Regions from separate parts of the Embleya sp. AB8 genome, predicted to be linked through region 4. Evidence: riboswitches for the same ligand, from Rfam matches in the RefSeq annotation. Region 4 holds a riboswitch; each other region holds the start of a gene.
What was found. Region 4 has a riboswitch for cobalamin ahead of ABIA38_RS14305 (peptidase). Riboswitches for the same ligand answer to the same signal wherever they lie in the genome.
Positions count from the first base shown of each region.

Region 1: it holds a riboswitch for cobalamin, as region 4 does, so the genes downstream of both, ABIA38_RS00020 (energy-coupling factor ABC transporter permease) here and ABIA38_RS14305 (peptidase) in region 4, are expected to answer to the same signal.
Region 2: it holds a riboswitch for cobalamin, as region 4 does, so the genes downstream of both, ABIA38_RS16125 (ABC transporter substrate-binding protein) here and ABIA38_RS14305 (peptidase) in region 4, are expected to answer to the same signal.
Region 3: it holds a riboswitch for cobalamin, as region 4 does, so the genes downstream of both, ABIA38_RS21770 (ribonucleoside-diphosphate reductase subunit alpha) here and ABIA38_RS14305 (peptidase) in region 4, are expected to answer to the same signal.

Region 1 is NZ_JBMHHY010000001.1:413-4,616, forward strand. Features, by position in the region: gene ABIA38_RS00005 (energy-coupling factor ABC transporter ATP-binding protein) at 1-521, opposite strand, end outside; gene cbiQ (cobalt ECF transporter T component CbiQ) at 518-1,261, opposite strand; gene ABIA38_RS00015 (energy-coupling factor ABC transporter substrate-binding protein) at 1,266-1,676, opposite strand; gene ABIA38_RS00020 (energy-coupling factor ABC transporter permease) at 1,673-2,449, opposite strand; cobalamin riboswitch at 2,478-2,687, opposite strand; gene ABIA38_RS00025 (RDD family protein) at 2,783-3,328, opposite strand; gene ABIA38_RS00030 (class II aldolase/adducin family protein) at 3,615-4,204, opposite strand, start outside.
Region 2 is NZ_JBMHHY010000010.1:115,191-119,394, reverse strand. Features, by position in the region: gene ABIA38_RS16135 (ABC transporter ATP-binding protein) at 1-243, opposite strand, end outside; gene ABIA38_RS16130 (FecCD family ABC transporter permease) at 240-1,328, opposite strand; gene ABIA38_RS16125 (ABC transporter substrate-binding protein) at 1,325-2,386, opposite strand; cobalamin riboswitch at 2,405-2,609, opposite strand; gene ABIA38_RS16120 (LysR family transcriptional regulator) at 2,669-3,541, opposite strand; gene ABIA38_RS16115 (hypothetical protein) at 3,636-4,204, shown strand, end outside.
Region 3 is NZ_JBMHHY010000014.1:74,734-78,937, reverse strand. Features, by position in the region: gene ABIA38_RS21775 (ribonucleotide-diphosphate reductase subunit beta) at 1-85, opposite strand, end outside; gene ABIA38_RS21770 (ribonucleoside-diphosphate reductase subunit alpha) at 103-2,421, opposite strand; cobalamin riboswitch at 2,499-2,751, opposite strand; gene ABIA38_RS21765 (hypothetical protein) at 2,835-3,023, opposite strand; gene mug (G/U mismatch-specific DNA glycosylase) at 3,281-3,886, opposite strand; gene ABIA38_RS21755 (GNAT family N-acetyltransferase) at 3,925-4,204, opposite strand, start outside.
Region 4 is NZ_JBMHHY010000008.1:326,954-331,157, reverse strand. Features, by position in the region: gene metE (5-methyltetrahydropteroyltriglutamate--homocysteine S-methyltransferase) at 1-937, shown strand, start outside; gene ABIA38_RS14305 (peptidase) at 1,130-2,233, opposite strand; cobalamin riboswitch at 2,372-2,506, opposite strand; cobalamin riboswitch at 2,711-2,865, shown strand; gene ABIA38_RS14300 (prenyltransferase/squalene oxidase repeat-containing protein) at 2,965-4,204, shown strand, end outside.

The DNA of each region.
Region 1 (4,204 bases), on a different contig from region 4:
CCTGCCGGATCCAACCCCGCCGTCGGCTCGTCCAGCACCAGCACCTCGGGCCGCATCGCGATCGCCCCCGCGATCGCCACCCGCTTGCGCTGCCCGAAGGACAACAGGTGTACCGGCCGCTCGGCCAACCCCGAGATGCCCAGCGCGGCCAACGCCTCGGCCACCCGCGACCGAACCTCCGCCGCCGCGAGCCCCAGGTTGAGCGGCCCGAACGAGACGTCCTGGGCCACCGACGCGGAGAACAACTGATCGTCGGGATCCTGCACGACCAACTGCACGGCCCGCCGCAGCTCGGCAAGTCCCTTCCGATCATGCCGAATCGGCACACCGTGCAGTTCGACCCGCCCCGCAGCCGGCACCAGGCCACCCGTCAACAGCCGCAACAGCGTGGTCTTCCCACTGCCGTTCGGCCCGAGCAGGGCCAACGCGCGCCCGGCCGGAATCGCCAGGGACAGGTCGCTCAACACGACCGGCCCGTCCTCGTAGGCGTAGCCGATCTCTCGTACCCGCAACGGAATCACTGCACCACCGGTCCCAGCAGAAGGGTGGCGACGACGACCGCCGCCACGACGAACAGGGCGGACCCGACGAACACGCGCGAGATCCGTACCTCGTCCACCAGCACCCGCAGCCGCCCGTCGTAGCCGCGCCCGGCCAGCCCCGCCTCCAACCGCTGGGCCCGGGCGAACGCGTGCACGAACACCGCCGAGCCGAGCCCGGCCACCGAGCGCCAGCGGGCCCGCCGGGTCCGGTGCCCGAGCCGACCGGCCTGGGCCTGGTTGATCCGGATGGTGGTGTCGTACAGCAGGAACAACATCCGGTACATCACCGCCGCCACGTCCACCACCGCCGCCGGCACTCCCACCCGGGTCAGCCTGGGCAATACGTCCGACAGCGGCGTGGTGAACGCGAACAACAACATCGCCAACCCGGCCGCCCCCGAGCGGGCCAGCAACTCGCCCGCGTGGCGCGGCCCGTGCTCGGCCCAGCCGACCCCGTCCGCGCGGATCGAGACCAGCAGGGTGAGCGCCCCGGTCGCGGCGAACCCGAGCGGCGCGCGGGCCGCCCGCCACAACCGCCGTACCGGCACCTTGGCGAAGCCGAACGCGACGATCAGCACGGTCGCGGCGACCAGCACCGCGCCCGGCCACGGCGGCAACGCCACCGCGCAGCCGAGCAGCCCGAAGGAGAGCACGGCCTTCTCGGCCGGATGGCGGCGCCGCCACGAACTCGCGTGCGCCGCCGCGTCGATCGGCAACACCGGCTCAGTGCCCCGAAGCCGATACCGGGCTCTCCGTCGCCGAGGCCGGAGCCGGGCGCGGGGCCGGGCTCACATCCGCCGGACCACTCTCCGCCTCGTCCGCAGTGTCGCTCGCCTCGGGCGCGAGTCGCCGACGGGTGCGCTTGACGCCGAACATGTACCCGACCACCCCCGCGCCGAGCGCGGCCTGCAACGCGAACAGGCCGGACTCGATCTCCCCGGACGGCGGTTCGTACAGCGGGCTGAACCACGGCTGGTAGCCCGGATCGTTCTCGGTGATCGCGGTCTCCGCCTGGGTGTCGGCGCCCGCGAACGGCTTGTCCTTGTGATCACCCATCCCGAACACCACGGGCAGCGCCGCGAGCAGCACCACGGCCAGCACGATCAGCAGATTGATCTTCGTCGAGCGCTTCATGCGGTCTTCTCCCCCTCACGAGCGACCGACGCGTCCTGCGCGACCGAGGCGTCCTGCGCGACCGGCGCGCTCGGCGCGCTCGGCGCGACCGGTGTGTTCCGCAGCACCCCGAGCCGGATCAGGTCCCCCCGGCTGGACTGCCGCAACAACCGCACCACCAGTACGGTCAGCAGCCCCTCGCTGATCGCCAGCGGGATCTGGGTGAGCGAGAAGATGCCGCCGAACTTGGCCAGCGCGCCCGGGAATCCGCTGTCCGGGTCGGGGAAGGCGAGGGCGAGTTGCACGCTGGTGACGCAGTACGTGCTCAGGTCCGCGACGAACGCCCCCATGAACACCGCGACATCCAGCGGCATGGTCCCGCCGCGTCGATCGAGCAGCGAGCGGGTGAGCCGATATGCGCCATAGCCCGCCCACGGCCCGACGATCGCCATGGAGAACACGTTCGCGCCCAGCGTGGTCAGCCCGCCGTGGGCCAGCAACAGGGCCTGGAACAGCAGGGTGATCGTGCCGAGTACGGCCATGATCGGCGGCCGGAACAGGATCGCGCCCAGTCCGGTGCCGGTGGGATGCGAGCAACTCCCGGTGACGGACGGGATCTTCAGTGCGGACAGTACGAACGAGAAGGCGCCGGAGGCGCCGAGCAGCAGGGTGTTCTCGGGTCGATTGCGTACCTCGCGAGTGAGCGCGCGGGCACCGTGGACGACGAACGGGGCAGCCGCGACGCCCCAGGCGGCGGCGTGTTCCCAGGGCAGATAGCCCTCGGCGATATGCATGAGGAAGGGTCCCTCTCCAACACCTCGTGGACGGACGATCGCCGTGGCCGGTCTCCTGGCTGACGGGTCGTACGTTCACGTCTCCGCCTTCCCGGGGCCGCGCGAGCGGTCCCAGTGGCTTCCCCGAGGCGACGAATCAACGTTCCCGAGGGGATGGAGGAGAACTTCCCGATCACAGTGGCGAGGGCCGCGCCGGCATCGAACCGGCTTCCCGAACACCACGGCGAGCCGACCCTAGTGGTCGGATGGACATGGCGACAAGGTGGCAATTGCAAACCGTGCGCAAGCCCACAATCGGTGCGGAGCGGTCGAGCAATAGCCGCATTCGGCCCATCAGTCCAGCCCGGGACCGCGCCCGCGGACCACAAGGGTGCGGGCGACCCGGTCGCCGATCCGCCGGCGCCGCTCGTCGGTGAGCACCGCGACCAGCCCGACCGCGCCGAGCGCGAACGTGTCGACCGGCAGCAGCAGCCAGCGGATGCCCAGTTGCCGCCGCCCGGCCCGGCCGCCGGAGACGTCGACCACCCGGATCCCGAACGCCTGCATGCCCCACGTCCGCCCGTCGTGCTCGGCGGGGCGCAACACCCAGTACCAGAACAGGATCCCCAGCGCGACCGCGACGACCCCCGCGGTGATCGCCGCGGTCAGCGGGCCGCTGCGGATCGAACCGTCGGGGTGTGTGGGCAGCAGGACGAACAGGAACATCGCCGTCCCGGGCAGCAGCGCCGACGCGAGGACGTCGAGTACGAACTGGCCGAGCCGCCGGCCGAGCACGGACGTGGCGACCGGGCGCTCGACCGCGGGCAGCCAGACCCGGGCACCGGTGCCGATGGGACGTGCCGTGCGCGCGTATCGCTGCGGAAGGCTCCGTTCGTACATGCCCTTGTACTTTCCGCAACCGGGCGGGTTGACTCCCGACGGGTCGGATATCGCCGAGATTGCCCCCGGTCGGCGGACAAGAACGGACGCGGGGGCCGGGCCGGCGATCGGCAACCATCGGGTTCGAGCGAAATCGATCCCGGGTGACCGACCGAGAACGAGCTGCCGGCGACCGACGCGGTCAGGGCCGCGCGGATCCGACCATCCCGACCATCTCGATCATCCCGATGATCCGGACCATCCGGATCGTTCTGACCGCTCGGACCGTTCGGACGGCTCAGACCGCTCAGATCGTCATCGGCCCGTCCGCCCCGAACAATTCCGGCTCGGACCGGCTGATCACGTCGTAGAGCGGCTGGTAGTTGATCCACGCCACCGTGTCGTTGCCGAGTTGCTCCCGGGTCAGCCGTGCGTTCTCCGCCGAGATCGGCCTGAGTTCGCCGGCCGCCTGGGCGAGCAACTGCACCTGGCACGAGCGCTCCATCGTGATGAACCACCAGGCCGCCGCGTCGACCGATTGTCCGACGGTGAGCAGACCGTGGTTGCGCAGGATCAGTGCCTTGCGCGGGCCGAGGGTCTCGGCGATCCGCCGGCCCTCCTCGGCGTCCAGGACGACGCCGGCGTAGTCGTCGAAGAGTTCGTGGTCCTCGTAGAAGGGACACACGTCCTGGGTTATCGGTTCGAGCCGGATGCCGAGCGCGGATATCGCGCGCCCGTGCGTGGAGTGGCTGTGCGCCGCCGCGACCACGTCGGGCCGGGCCGCGTGGATCTGCGAGTGGATCGCGAACGCGGCCTGGTTGACGTGGAATCGGCCCTCGACGACCTGCCCCTCGTGGTTGACCAGGATCAGGTCGTCCACGGTGATGTGCTTGAACG
Region 2 (4,204 bases), on a different contig from region 4:
CGCACGTCGGCGGGCCGGGAGGGCGTACAGGTCGCCGCCGTCGAGCAGGACACGGCCCGTCTGCGGCCGGCGCAGTCCGGCCAGGGCCCGCAGCAGCGTCGTCTTGCCGGCACCGTTGGGCCCGAGCAGGCCCGTCGTCCTGCCGGGGGCGAAGCCGAGCGTCACGTCCGTCAGCAAGGTGGCGCCGTCGACGCGCACGCCGACGTTTTCGGCATCGAGCCCCATCGGGTTCACCACGATCACGGCCGACTCCCCGTCGCCCGCCTGCCGGCTGCCTGGCGCCACAACAGCCATGCGAAGAACGGCGCGCCGAGTCCGGCGGTGACGATGCCGACGGGAATCTCCTGGTCCGGGAGCACCGAGCGCGCCACGATGTCGCTGCCCACCAGCAGGGACGCACCCACAAGTGCGGACATGGGCAGCAGGAGGGCATGGCGCGGGCCGCACACCAGGCGGACGACGTGCGGCACGACCAGACCCACGAAGCCGATGACGCCGGTGTTGGCGACCAGGCATGCGGTCACCAACGCGGCGGCGGCGATCAGGGCCCAGCGGGTACGTTCGACGTGGACGCCGACGGAACGGGCCGCGGTCTCGCCGAACGCGAACGCGTCCAGGTCCCGGGCGGCCGCGACCATGACCACCGTGCCGACGACGGCCACCGCGGCCAGGAAGACGGCCGTGTTCCACCGCACCCCGGCCACCGAACCCAGCGTCCACTCCATGACGCCGCGGGCGGCGTTGCGGTCGCCGAGGACGAGCACGACGAACGAGGTGTACGCTCCGCACAACTGCCCCACCGCGATGCCGGCCAGCACGGTCCGCGAGGCCGGCAGGGTCCGGCTGTGCGCCCCGGCGAGGGCCAGCACGACGAGGACGGCCAGCAGTGCGCCGACGAAGGCGGCAGCCGGGAGCGCGCCGATCACCGCGGTGCCGGAGACTCCGACACCGAGGACGATCACGGTGACCGCGCCGACGGCGGCGCCGTTGGAGATCCCGAGCAGGTAGGGATCGGCCAGGTCGTTCCCGGTCAGGGTCTGCAACACCGCGCCGCACACCGCGAGTCCCGCGCCGGTCGCGGCGGCCCCCAGGACTCGCGGCAGCCGCAGCTGCCAGATGATCCGGTCGTCCAGCGGTGTGACGTCGGAGCCACCGAGACCGAGCCGGCGCAGCACCACTTCGGCCACGACCTGCGGCGGCTCGTGGACCGATCCCACGGCGAGGCCGAGCAGCACGGTGAGCAACAGCAGGAGCGCGGCAACGGCCAGGGCCACCGCCGCACGACTCGCGCTTGCGAGCCGTGCGGCGGGACGATCCGGCACGGTCATGAACGTGGGGCCAGGCTGCTCAGGCCGGCCGAAACCCGGACGGCACCGTCGGCGAGCAGCACGCCGGGGGTCGATTCGGAGAACGGCACGACCACGAACGCACGGTGCCGGACGGCGCTGAGCTTGCTCAGCACCGGGTCGTGTTCGAGGTAATCGATCTTGGACTGCGCGGTGTCCCAACCGGCGTCCGCGAGCACGATGACGTCCGGGTCCGCCGCGACCACCTGCTCCCAACTCGCGTTCTGCCAGTCACCGGGCAGCGTGCCGAAGACGTTGTGGGCACCGACGGCGTCGAGCACGAGCTGGGGTCCGCCGTGGCCGGCGCCGACGTACGGGGTCTTCGTGCCCGAGTCGTACCAGAACACGTTCAGGCCCTTGCCCGCCGACTTGGCCGCGAGTTCGGCAAGTTGCTGCTGCTGCGCGTCCCGGATGGCGGCAGCGCGCGGTGCGACACCGAACACCTCGGCGACGTCGCCCAGTTCGTCCCACACCGCCTGGAAGGACACCGGCGCCACCTGCTTGTTGTCGGCGCAAGCCAGCGGCGACAGGTAGGTGGTGATGCCCTGGGAACCCAGCTCGTCCCGCGTGCCCGCCACCTTGTCGGTGAACGCGCTGGAGTAGGAGGCGTAGAGGAAGTCCGGGCGCGCCGCGAGGAGTTTCTCCTTGGTCGGGTACTTCTCGGAAAGCACCGGGACGGTGTCGTAGGCCGCCTTCCATTTCGCCGGGACCGCGTCGTCGAGGTACGCCGTTCCGGCCATTCGGGTCTGCAGGTCGAGAGCCAGGGCCACTTCGGTGGCGCCCTGGTTGAGGGTGACCAGCCGGCTCGGCGGTGCCGCGACGGTCGTGGTGACACCACACCTGCTCACGCTCACCGGCGCCGGGTGACTGCTCCCGGCCGCCGCGGCGGGCTGGTCGGCCGCAGGCGCACCCGTACACGCACCGAGCGCACCGACGAGCAGGAGCGCCGCGGCGGCGAGGCCGGCGCGCGTCGAGCGCGGGGCGCGCGCGGGACGTATGGAACGTTCGGATCGAAACGGGCGCAGGGGAGCGCGAGTCACGTGTTCTCCAACCCTCGTGGAACATGTCGCGCCGTGGCCGGTCTCCTGGCTTCCGCATCGACGCTCCGCGGCCGGCCTTCCCGGTTGGCTCGTTTCCGATCCACCCAGTGGCCCTGACCGCTCCGGGAGCCGTCAGCGAGGGCCGCGGGACTCCGCGGCTACAGTGGCGAGGGCCGCGCCGGCTTGGACCGGCTTCCCGTACACCACGGCGGCGCCAAGCTACCAAACCGCTCGTAGTGCCTCATCGGCGGGATCAACACCTTCGGATACGTCGACCCGGCTTCACCGGCCGGCCGGGGTGGTGCTGTCGAGTAGGGCTCGGACCGTCGGGGGCCACGGGCGGGACGGCGGGCCCGACAGGGTCAGGCGGCGGTGGACCGATGGCTTCAGGGGCACCAGGACGACGCCGGGCGGCAGCATGTGCCGGGCCAGGTCCGGGACGACGGACACGCCGAGGCCGTCGCCGACCATGGCCAGCAGGGTGGCGAACCCACGTATGCGTGGCGGCGGAACGTACGGGGTGCCGCCGAGCCGGTGCAGTTCACGCAGGTAGGGCTCACAACCGCCGTCGGAGAGCAGGAAACGATCGTCGTCCAGGTCGGACAGGGTGATCGAATCCTCCTGGGCCAGCGGGTGGTCGGCCGGCAGCGCCGCGCGGAATTCGTCGCGCAGCAGTGGCACCGCGCCCTCGGGTACCGGGTCGGCGTCGACCAGTACGGCGAGGTCGGCGGTGCCGTCCGCCAACCAGCCGGCCACCTCGGCGTCCTCGCCTTCGAAGACGCGCACCCGGATCCCGGAGTGCGCCCGACCCCACCGGCGGATCAGTCCCGGGACAAGTCCCCGGCAGGCCGTGGGGGTTGCGGCCAGCAGGACGGTGCCCACCGCGCCGGCCCGCTCACGGGCGGCGAGGGTGACCACGGCGTCGGCCGCCGCAACGGCGCGTCGCGCGTGCGGCAGGACCAGTTCGCCCAGCGGCGTCGGCCGCGCGCCCGGAGCGCCGCGATCCACGACGGGTGCGCCCAGCGCCCGTTCCAGGGCGGCCACGGCGTGCGAGACCGCGGACTGACTGATCCCCAGCGTCGTCGCGGCCGTGCCGAATCCGCCGGTGTCCAGGACCGCGACCAAGGCCCGGAGTTGCGCGAGGTTGACGGCCATGAGGAAGCCTCATCTCCGATGAGCGAAGCGTGTTGGACCCGATCATCGTCGGCCGCCCACACTGGTGTCCACGCCCACCAGCCCGGAGGACACCTTGATCGAATGCTCCCGCGCCGACCTGCCACAGCACCGGGCGGCCCTCGTCGACCTGCTGCTGCACCTGCACGACCGGGCGGAAGTCGGCTCCCGCTACGGTGCCTTCCGGATCGTCTCCGCGGCGGGCAGGCCTTGGGCCGTCTCCGAATTCGGAGCCCGGTACTACGAAGAGGGTGTCCCCGTACACCTGATCGTCGGCCTCTCCACCGGCGCCCATGTCACGGTGACCGCCCACCGGGTGAGCGCCACCCGGCCGGACGCCATGGATGCCTTCTTCGACCCGGACCCGATACCGCCGACGGACCCGATCAGGCAGTGGCTGGCACAGCCGGCCGACCGGCCGGACCCCACCCCGATCTCGGTGGACCGGCCCGACCTACTGGAACGCTTCGCCGCCGCCGACCTGGTCCGCCGGGACCACCCGCACCTCGCGCCGGAACGATCCCCCACCCCGGCACCGACCTTCCCCCACCACCCCTACGCCGAGATCGTCGCCGCCACGCCCGGGCACTCGATCGCGGGCGAGGTACTGTTCGGCCGCACGGTCGCCGGTGTCCCCACCGCCTT
Region 3 (4,204 bases), on a different contig from region 4:
CTTCGACCGTCCAGGTGTTGCGGATCGCCGCGCGGTACTTCTCGTAGAAGTCCGGGTACTGCATGGGGCGCAGCGTGAGGTTCATTCCGGGATCGAGCAGGCTCACGTGCACGCCTCACAGGCTTCGGGGTTCTCCAGCGAGCAGGCGATGACCTCGAGGTCCGAGATCTCCTCCACCGGCGCGGCCGACGCCTGCGCCGGCACCGTCGCCTGCTGGATGCGCGTCGCGGGGCGCGAGCGCAGGTAGTACGTGGTCTTCAGGCCGGTCGACCACGCGTAGCGGTACATCGAGGACAACTTGCCGATGGTCGGGTCGGCCATGAACAGGTTCAGCGACTGCGACTGGTCGATGTACGGGGACCGCTGGGCGGCCAGGTCGATCAGCGCGCGCTGCGGCAGCTCCCACGCCGTGCGGTACAACTCCCGTACGTCCTCCGGGAGTTCGGCGATGCCCTGGACCGAGCCCTCGGCCCGCTTGATCCGGTCGCGAACCTCGGGGGTCCACAGGCCGCGAGCCTTGAGCTCGCGCACCAGGTAGGCGTTGATCTGCAGGAACTCGCCCGACAGCGTCTCGCGCTTGAACAGGTTGGACACCTGCGGCTCGATGCACTCGTACGCGCCCGCGATCGAGGCGATCGTGGCGGTCGGCGCGATCGCGACGAGCAGCGAGTTGCGCAGCCCGTGCTCGGCGACGCGCGAGCGCAGCGCGTCCCAGCGCTTGGTCTGCGTCGGGTACACGCCCTCCCACAGGTCGGGCTGGAGCCGCCCGCGCGCGGCGTGCGTCTCGGCGTAGGCCGGGTGCGGGCCGTGCGCCTCGGCCAGCGCGGAGGAGGTCTCGAGCGCGGTGAGGTAGATCTCCTCGGAGATCAGCGTGGACAACTCGCGCGCCTCGGCGGAGTCGAACGGCAGGCCGAGCGTGAAGAACACGTCCTGCAGGCCCATCAGCCCCAGGCCCACCGGGCGCCAGCGCGGGTTGGACGCGGCGGCTTGGTCGGTCGGGTAGTAGTTGATGTCGATCACCCGGTCCAGGAAGACCACGGCGGTGCGCACCGTCGCGCGCAGCTTGTCCCAGTCCATCCCCTCGCCGGCGATTACATGCGCGCCGAGGTTGACCGAGCCGAGGTTGCACACGGCGGTCTCGCCGTCGCTGGTGACCTCCAGGATCTCGGTGCACAGGTTGGACAGGTGCACCACGTTGCCCGGTTCGGCGGCCTGGTTGCAGGTGCGGTTGGCGGCGTCCTTGAAGGTCATCCAGCCGTTGCCGGTCTGCGCGAGGGTGCGCATCATCCGGGCGTAGAGGTCGCGCGCGGGCAGTTGCCGGACGAACCGGCCGTCCCGCTCGGCGGCTTCGTAGACCCTGTCGAACTCGGCGCCCCACAGGTCGGGCAGTTCGGGCAGCTCGTTCGGGTCGAACAGCGACCAGACGCCGTCCTCCTCGACCCGGCGCATGAACAGGTCCGGCACCCAGTTGGCCAGGTTGAGGTTGTGCGCCCGGCGGGCGTCCTCGCCGGTGTTCTCGCGCAGTTCGAGGAATTCCAGGATGTCGGGGTGCCAGGTCTCCAGGTAGACGCAGGCCGCGCCCTTGCGCCGGCCGCCCTGGTTGACCGCGGCCACGGACGAGTCGAGCGTCTTGAGCCACGGCACGATGCCGTTGGAGTGCCCGTTGGTGCCGCGGATCAGCGAGCCGCGCGAGCGCACCCGGGACCAGGCCACGCCGATGCCGCCGGCGAACTTGGACAGTCGGGCGATCCGCCCGTACATGTCGTAGATCGACTCCAGCTCGTCCTTGGGCGAATCCAGCAGGTAGCACGAGGACATCTGGGTGTGCACCGTGCCGGAGTTGAACAACGTCGGCGAGCTGGGCAGGTAGGCGAGCGAGGACATCAGCCGGTAGAAGCCGATCGCCTCGCCGGGCTCCTGGGCCAGGCCGCACGCCACCCGCAGCAGGAAGTGTTGCGGGGTCTCCACCACGCTGCGCGAGACCGGGTGCCGCAGCAGGTAGCGGTCGTAGACGGTACGCAGGCCGAAGTACTCGAACCGGCGGTCGCCTTCGGTGTCCACGGCGGCGTCCAGCTCGGCGGCGTGCGCGGCGACGAACGCCGCGGTCTGCGCGCCGATGATGCCCTCACGGCGGCCGAGCGCGATGCCGGCGCTGAACGAGGTGACGCCGGCTTCGGCGGCCTCGGCGGCGATCCGGCCGGCCAGCAGGCGGGCGGCGAGGCGCGAGTAGGCGGGCTCCTCGGCGATCAGCTCGGCGGCGGTACGCACCGCCAGGTCCGCGGCGGCGCCGTCGTCCGCGCCCTCGTTCAGGCCCGCGACGACCCGGCGGACGACCCGATCCGGATCGACCTCCGGCAAATCGCGCGCCTGGGTGCGTACCAGGGTCGCCAGTCGGTCCTCGGGGCTTTCGTCGATCCGCATCCGGGTCGCGCCCACGCTGTCCACAACGGTCACGTGCTCTCTCCTCGCGAGCTCGTACGTACAGGTGACCCCACGCCCGAAGGCGCGGGCAGCCGGCAGGTATTCGGACTCGCGGGCATGCCGGGGCACCGCCGGGCACGGCGTGCTCGGTGGTCCGCGGAGTTCCTAGTGGTCGTCGCTTCCCGATCGCCTCTCGGCGTTCGGCGCTCCATGACGACGTTCGTTCCCGCTCACCGCTGCGGGGGCAGTTCCGGCTTCGCACCGGATTCCCTCTTGCGTCGCCCCTCCATCGAACTTTCGGATGGGCGAACCAGCTGCGTCGGAGAGCATATATGTAGTGGCGGCGTGGTCGTTGCACCCCCAGGTGTTGTGTCGTGTCGCGGTCTCGGCCAGGCCCGTTGTTCCGGGCCCGGTCACGGCCGGCCGCCCCGGGGCCCGGCTTTGGCCGGCCGGGCGGGTCCGGCCGGACCACCCTGCGGCCGATTCACCGCCCGGGGCACCTCCCGCCCCGAGTCGCGCCACTCGGCGACCAGCGCCTCGTAGACGGGAGTCTCGAACGTCTCCGTGGGCCACGGCCCGAACGGCGCGCGCAAAATCTTCACGCCGACCCAACCGCCCGAGAGGTCACGAAGTAACCACCAACCGAGTGAAGCCACTCGGTCGATGGACGGGGGCGGGGGCGGTGGGTAGGGGCGGGCAGCGACGCGGGGTCGGGCGGCCTGCGGGGCAGCACAGCGGCCCGACGGCGGGGCCGGGGAAGAGATGGCGGCGCGGTGGGTGTTGTGCCGTGGGCCGGATGCGCGGCGGGTCGGGGCGCGTGGTTGGCGTGGGGGCGCCGTGGCCGGCTGCTCTCGCCGCGTCAGCCGGCGTCTGGGTCGGCCGGTTGTTCGGTCGGCCCCGCGTCGCGAGGTCGTGCGAAGGCTGTCGTGCGTAGGGTGGTGAAGGCTTCGGCGAGGGTGGTGGCGGTCCAGTGGGCGTTGAGGCCGCTCGGGTTGGGGAGGACCCAGATTCGGGTGTCGTCGATGGTTTCCGGTTGGCGGCCGACCACGGCCTTGGGGCGGCCGAAGCCGGTTCGGTACGCGCCGATGCCGAGCACCGCCAGCCAGGCCGGGCGGTACTCGCGCACCCGCGCGGTGAGCGCCGCGCCGCCCGCCCGGTATTCGTCCCTGGTCAACTCGTCCGCCCGGGCCGTGGTCCGGGCCACCACGTTGGTGATGCCGAGCCCGAGGGCGGTCAACTCGTCCTGTTCGTCGGGTCGGAACAGGCGCGGCGTGAAGCCGGCGGCGTACAGCGCGGGCCAGAACCGATTGCCCGGCCGCGCGAAGTGTCGCCCGGTCGCGCCGGACCACAGCCCCGGATTGATCCCGCAGAACAACACCCGCAGATTCGGCGCGAGCACGTCCGGGATGCTCACCCCGTGCGCCGCCGCCAACTCCGCCGCCGTCGGATTGCGCCCCGCCGGAATCGGCAGCACGATCGGCTTCGCCGGCCCCGCCCCGCCGCTCACGGTGCCTCGGCGATCAGCGCCGTCCCCACCGACCGGAAGCCGAGCCGGTCGTACACGCGCGCCACGTGCTCGTCCCCCGCGGACAGGAACACCGTCTCGCTCCCGCTCGCCAGCGCGTGCCGGGCCAATTCCCACGTCACCGCCGCCGCGAGGCCGCCGCGCCGGGCCGCCGGGAGGGTGGCCACGCCGACGATCTCGGTGGTGTCGTACAGCTGTTGGTAACTCCCGACGCACAGCGGTCCCGCCGGGCTGTACGCGGCGAACATCACCGTCGCG
Region 4 (4,204 bases):
CGCCGGACGCCTCGACGACGCGGGCTACGCCAAACGCATCGAGGCGGAGATCCGCGAGGTGATCTCCTTCCAGGAGCAGGCGGGCATCGACGTCCTGGTGCACGGCGAGGCCGAACGCAACGACATGGTCCAGTACTTCGCCGAACAGCTCACCGGCTACGCGGCCACCCGACACGGCTGGGTCCAGTCGTACGGAACGCGGTACGTACGCCCGCCGATCCTGGCCGGCGACATCTCCCGCCCCGGGCCGATGACCGTGCGCTGGACCTCGTTCGCCCAGTCGTTGTCCGATCGACCGGTCAAGGGCATGCTGACCGGCCCGGTGACCATGCTCGCGTGGTCCTTCGTCCGCGACGACCAACCACTCGGCACCACCGCCCGACAGGTCGCGCTCGCACTGCGCGACGAGGTCGACGATCTCGAAGCCGCAGGGACTTCGGTCATCCAGGTGGACGAGCCCGCGCTGCGCGAGACACTGCCGCTGCGCACTGCGGACCATGCCGCGTATCTGGCCTGGGCCACCGAGGCGTTCCGCCTGACCACCTCGGGCGTACGCGCCGAGACGCAGATCCATACCCACATGTGCTACGCGGAGTTCGGCGACATCGTGCAGGCCATCGACGACCTCGACGCCGACGTGATCAGCCTGGAGGCGGCCCGTTCCCACATGCAGGTCGCCCACGAACTCGCCGCCCACGGCTACCCGCGCGAGGCCGGTCCCGGCGTCTACGACATCCACTCCCCACGCATCCCCGACACCGACGAGGTGGCCCGCCTGCTGCGCGAGGGCCTGACCGCGATCCCCGCCGAGCGCCTGTGGGTCAACCCCGACTGCGGCCTCAAGACCCGGGGTTGGCCCGAGGTCCGTGCCTCGCTGACGAACCTGGTGACCGCGGCGCGCGAGGTCCGCAGCACCCTCTCGAACAGCACGCCCTGACGAACCCTGCCGGGGCGGGGCCCGCAAGGCCCCGCCCCGGCAACTCGTCCGCCACGCGCACGTCGACCCGAACGGCGGGCCGATCCACCACCGGGCGGACTGACATCCGGCCACACGGGGGCCCGCAGCGACGGCCCCGACAACGCGTCGGGGCGCCGTCATCGCCCGGTGGTGCGGGCCTGTTCCGCTGCGTCAGGCGGCCGTTCCGGGGCAGTGCAGCGTCGGGGCGTCGGGGCGGGCGCCGGCGGCGGTCAGGTCGGCGAAGCCGGTGCCGGCCAGGCCCAGGACCGCCTGGGCGGTGGCGCGGGTGGCGGTGGACGGGTTGAAGCCGGTCGCGTCGTAGGCGATCGCGCCTCGGGTGGCGGGTGTGGCCGAGCAGCCGACCTGGCGTTCGGTCAGGAAGTGCCGTGCGGTCAGGCCGGGGAGTACCCGCCACGAGGACAGCAGGGCCTGGCCGGCCAGTCCGGTGCTGTTGGCGTTGCCGGTCGTGGCACCGACGGTACCGAAGCCGCCGTCCGAAAGCTGGTGCGCGGCAAGCCAGTTCAGGCCGGCCGCGGCCTCCTGGGATCGGCCGGTGGCGGCCAGCGCCTGCACGCTCATCGCGGTGGAGTCCGCGTCGCTGGTGCAGGTGGGCAGGCCGTAGTTCAGCGGGAATCCGCCGTCGGCGCAGTGTGCGCCGGCCAGGAAGTCGACTGCGGCGGTGGGCACTCCGCCGGGGGTGCGGTTCAGCGCCAGGAGTGCGAGGGACTGGCTGAAGGCGTTGCTGTAGTCGCCCCATGGGGAGGTGTCGGTGAACCGGCCGGAGGGTTGTTGCAGGGAGCGCAGCCGGGCCGGGAGGTCCACGCCGCCGAACGTGGTGGGGCTCACCCCGCGGACCTCGGCGGCCAGGAGGGTTTTGGCGGTGGCGCCGGCGTAGGCGTTGGTGGCGCCGTCGCCGATGTAGCCGGACAGGATCTCCGGCCGGGCGAGCCACGTGGTGGCCTTGGCCCCGTTGTGGTCGGCGACTCCCGCGGCGGCGAAGGCGAGGATCGCGTCGATGGTCAGGCCCTGATCGGGGTAGGTCACCCCGTTGAAGGTGGTCTCGAAGCGCTCGCCGTCGACGAGTTGGCGGGCCAGCCAACCGGCCGCGGCCTGGGTGCGGTTGCCGGCGAGTACGGACGCGTCCGCGGCAGGTGTCGGGCCGGTCGTGGTGGGGGCGGCCACGGCGGTCGCCGGGATCAGGGCGGTCGCGCCGGCCAGGGCCAGTCCGCCGAGCAGCGTGGCTATCCGGCGTCCGGGTCGAGTGGTGAGCGTCATGATGACGGTGCCTTTCCGGGCCCACGGCGCGGCAGGCCCGGCGGATCCGCCGGCCGAGGCGGGCCGGCCCGAGGGCGGCACACGTTCCCGGCGCGGCGACGCGAGGGCTCCGCCCCGCGGACCACGACGGGGAATGGAGAGGAAAACGCCCCGGCGACAGGCATTCGGGCTCGCCGTCGGGAGGGACGGACCACCGCTGCGGGTCAGCGCCGGATTCACACCGGACTTCCCCTGTCGTCGGAGATGTTGCGGGCCGCCGCACCGGCGATCGGAACGAGTCGTGGCGTCCGCGAGGGGCGTCGCGAGTGTTCCACAATCCCCGGCGCGAGGACGTCCCGCACTCTACGGACCGCCCGGCGCGGGAAGAACTCCCTTTCCGGCCAACCGGTTCGCCGCTTCGCGCCGGCCCGCACCCCGGTGGTGACGAACGGCACCGTGGAGCGCATACTCGTGCTGTTGTCCGAGCGTCGGAACGTTTCGTATGCTCCGCACGCCGACCTGTGTCGACACCCTCAACTGCATAGTTCGAAACTCAGGGGAAGCCGGTCGAAATCCGGCGCTGACCCGCAACCGTAGGCGGTGGCCGACAGGCCGCCGCGAGTCGGAATACCTGGGTGCGTACGAATTGAAGGCTCCAGCTGTCGTGGACTACACGCTGAGGCCCGGACGCCCGTCCGACGCCCCGCGTCGGCCGGCTCCCGGGACGCGTTGGTCTCGGAAGGGTTCCACCGATGTCCTGGCTCACCGTGCGAACCACCGGCGCCGTCGCGGTCTGCGGCGCGGTGCTCGTCGCCGCCTCCCCCGTCTTCTCCGCGTCGGCCGACGCCGCGAATCCCCATGCCGCCGAGGCCTCGGCGGCGGCGAAGTGGCAGGCCGGGGAACTGGTCGGCGGTGCCATCCCCGGGTTCTCCCGCTCCGACTGGGGCCTGACCATCGACACGATGATGGCGTTGGCGGCCACCCGCTCCCAACCGGCCGCGCTCCGCGCCGCGGCCGACGCGGTGGCCGCGAACGTACGCACGTACAACAGCGCCGAGGAATGGGGCATGCCCGGCTCGCGGATCGCCGGCGCCACCGCGAAGGTACTCTTCGCCGCCGTGGTCGCCGACCGCGATCCGACCGGGTTCGGCGGCTTCGACCTGCGCGCCGAGACGCTCGACCTGATCGCGGGAGCCGACGCCGGCGACGACGTGGGCCGGATCCGGGACAAGCTCACCGGCAGCCCCGACTCCAGCAACGCCTTCGGCCAGTCGCTCGCCGTCCTCGGCCTGGCCCGCAGCGGCGGAGTGCCGCAATCCGCCGTGGACTTCCTGCTCAAGCAGCAGTGCCCAAGCGGCGGATTCCGGCTGTTCCCGGGCCAGTTGGGCAGCAGCGGCGCGACCTGCCAGGACACTCCCACCACCGTGCTCGACCCGGACTCCACCGCGATGGCCGTGCAGGCGCTGCTGTCCGCGGCGGCCGAGAGCCACTCGGCCGGCGCCGCGACCGCCGCCAAGAAGGGCGCGGACTGGCTCAAGTCCAAGCAACGCGCCGACGGTTCGTTCGGCGGCTCGGGCCCCACGGCGGCATCGAACACCAACAGCACCGGCCTGGCCGGTCAGGCCCTGCACGCCGCCGGCTACCGGGCCGAGTCGGAGCGGGCCGCCGTGTGGGTGGCCAAGCACCAGATCACCAAGGACAACGCGGGCGCCGCCGACAAGGAGATCGGCACCATCGCCTACAACGACGAAGCCCTCGCCTCGGCCAGGACCGACGGCATCCCGGACTTCCAACGCGACCAGTGGCGCCGCGCCACCCCGCAGGCGCTGCTTGCGCTGGCCGATGTCTCGCTGGGTGACCTGGGCAAGGCCCCGACCGAGCCGACGCACACCACCTCGACCTCGCCCGAGCCGACCGACTCCGGCACCCCCAAGCCCACCGGATCGCCCGGCCACAGCGCGTCCACGCCGCCGTCCACGACACCTTCCACCG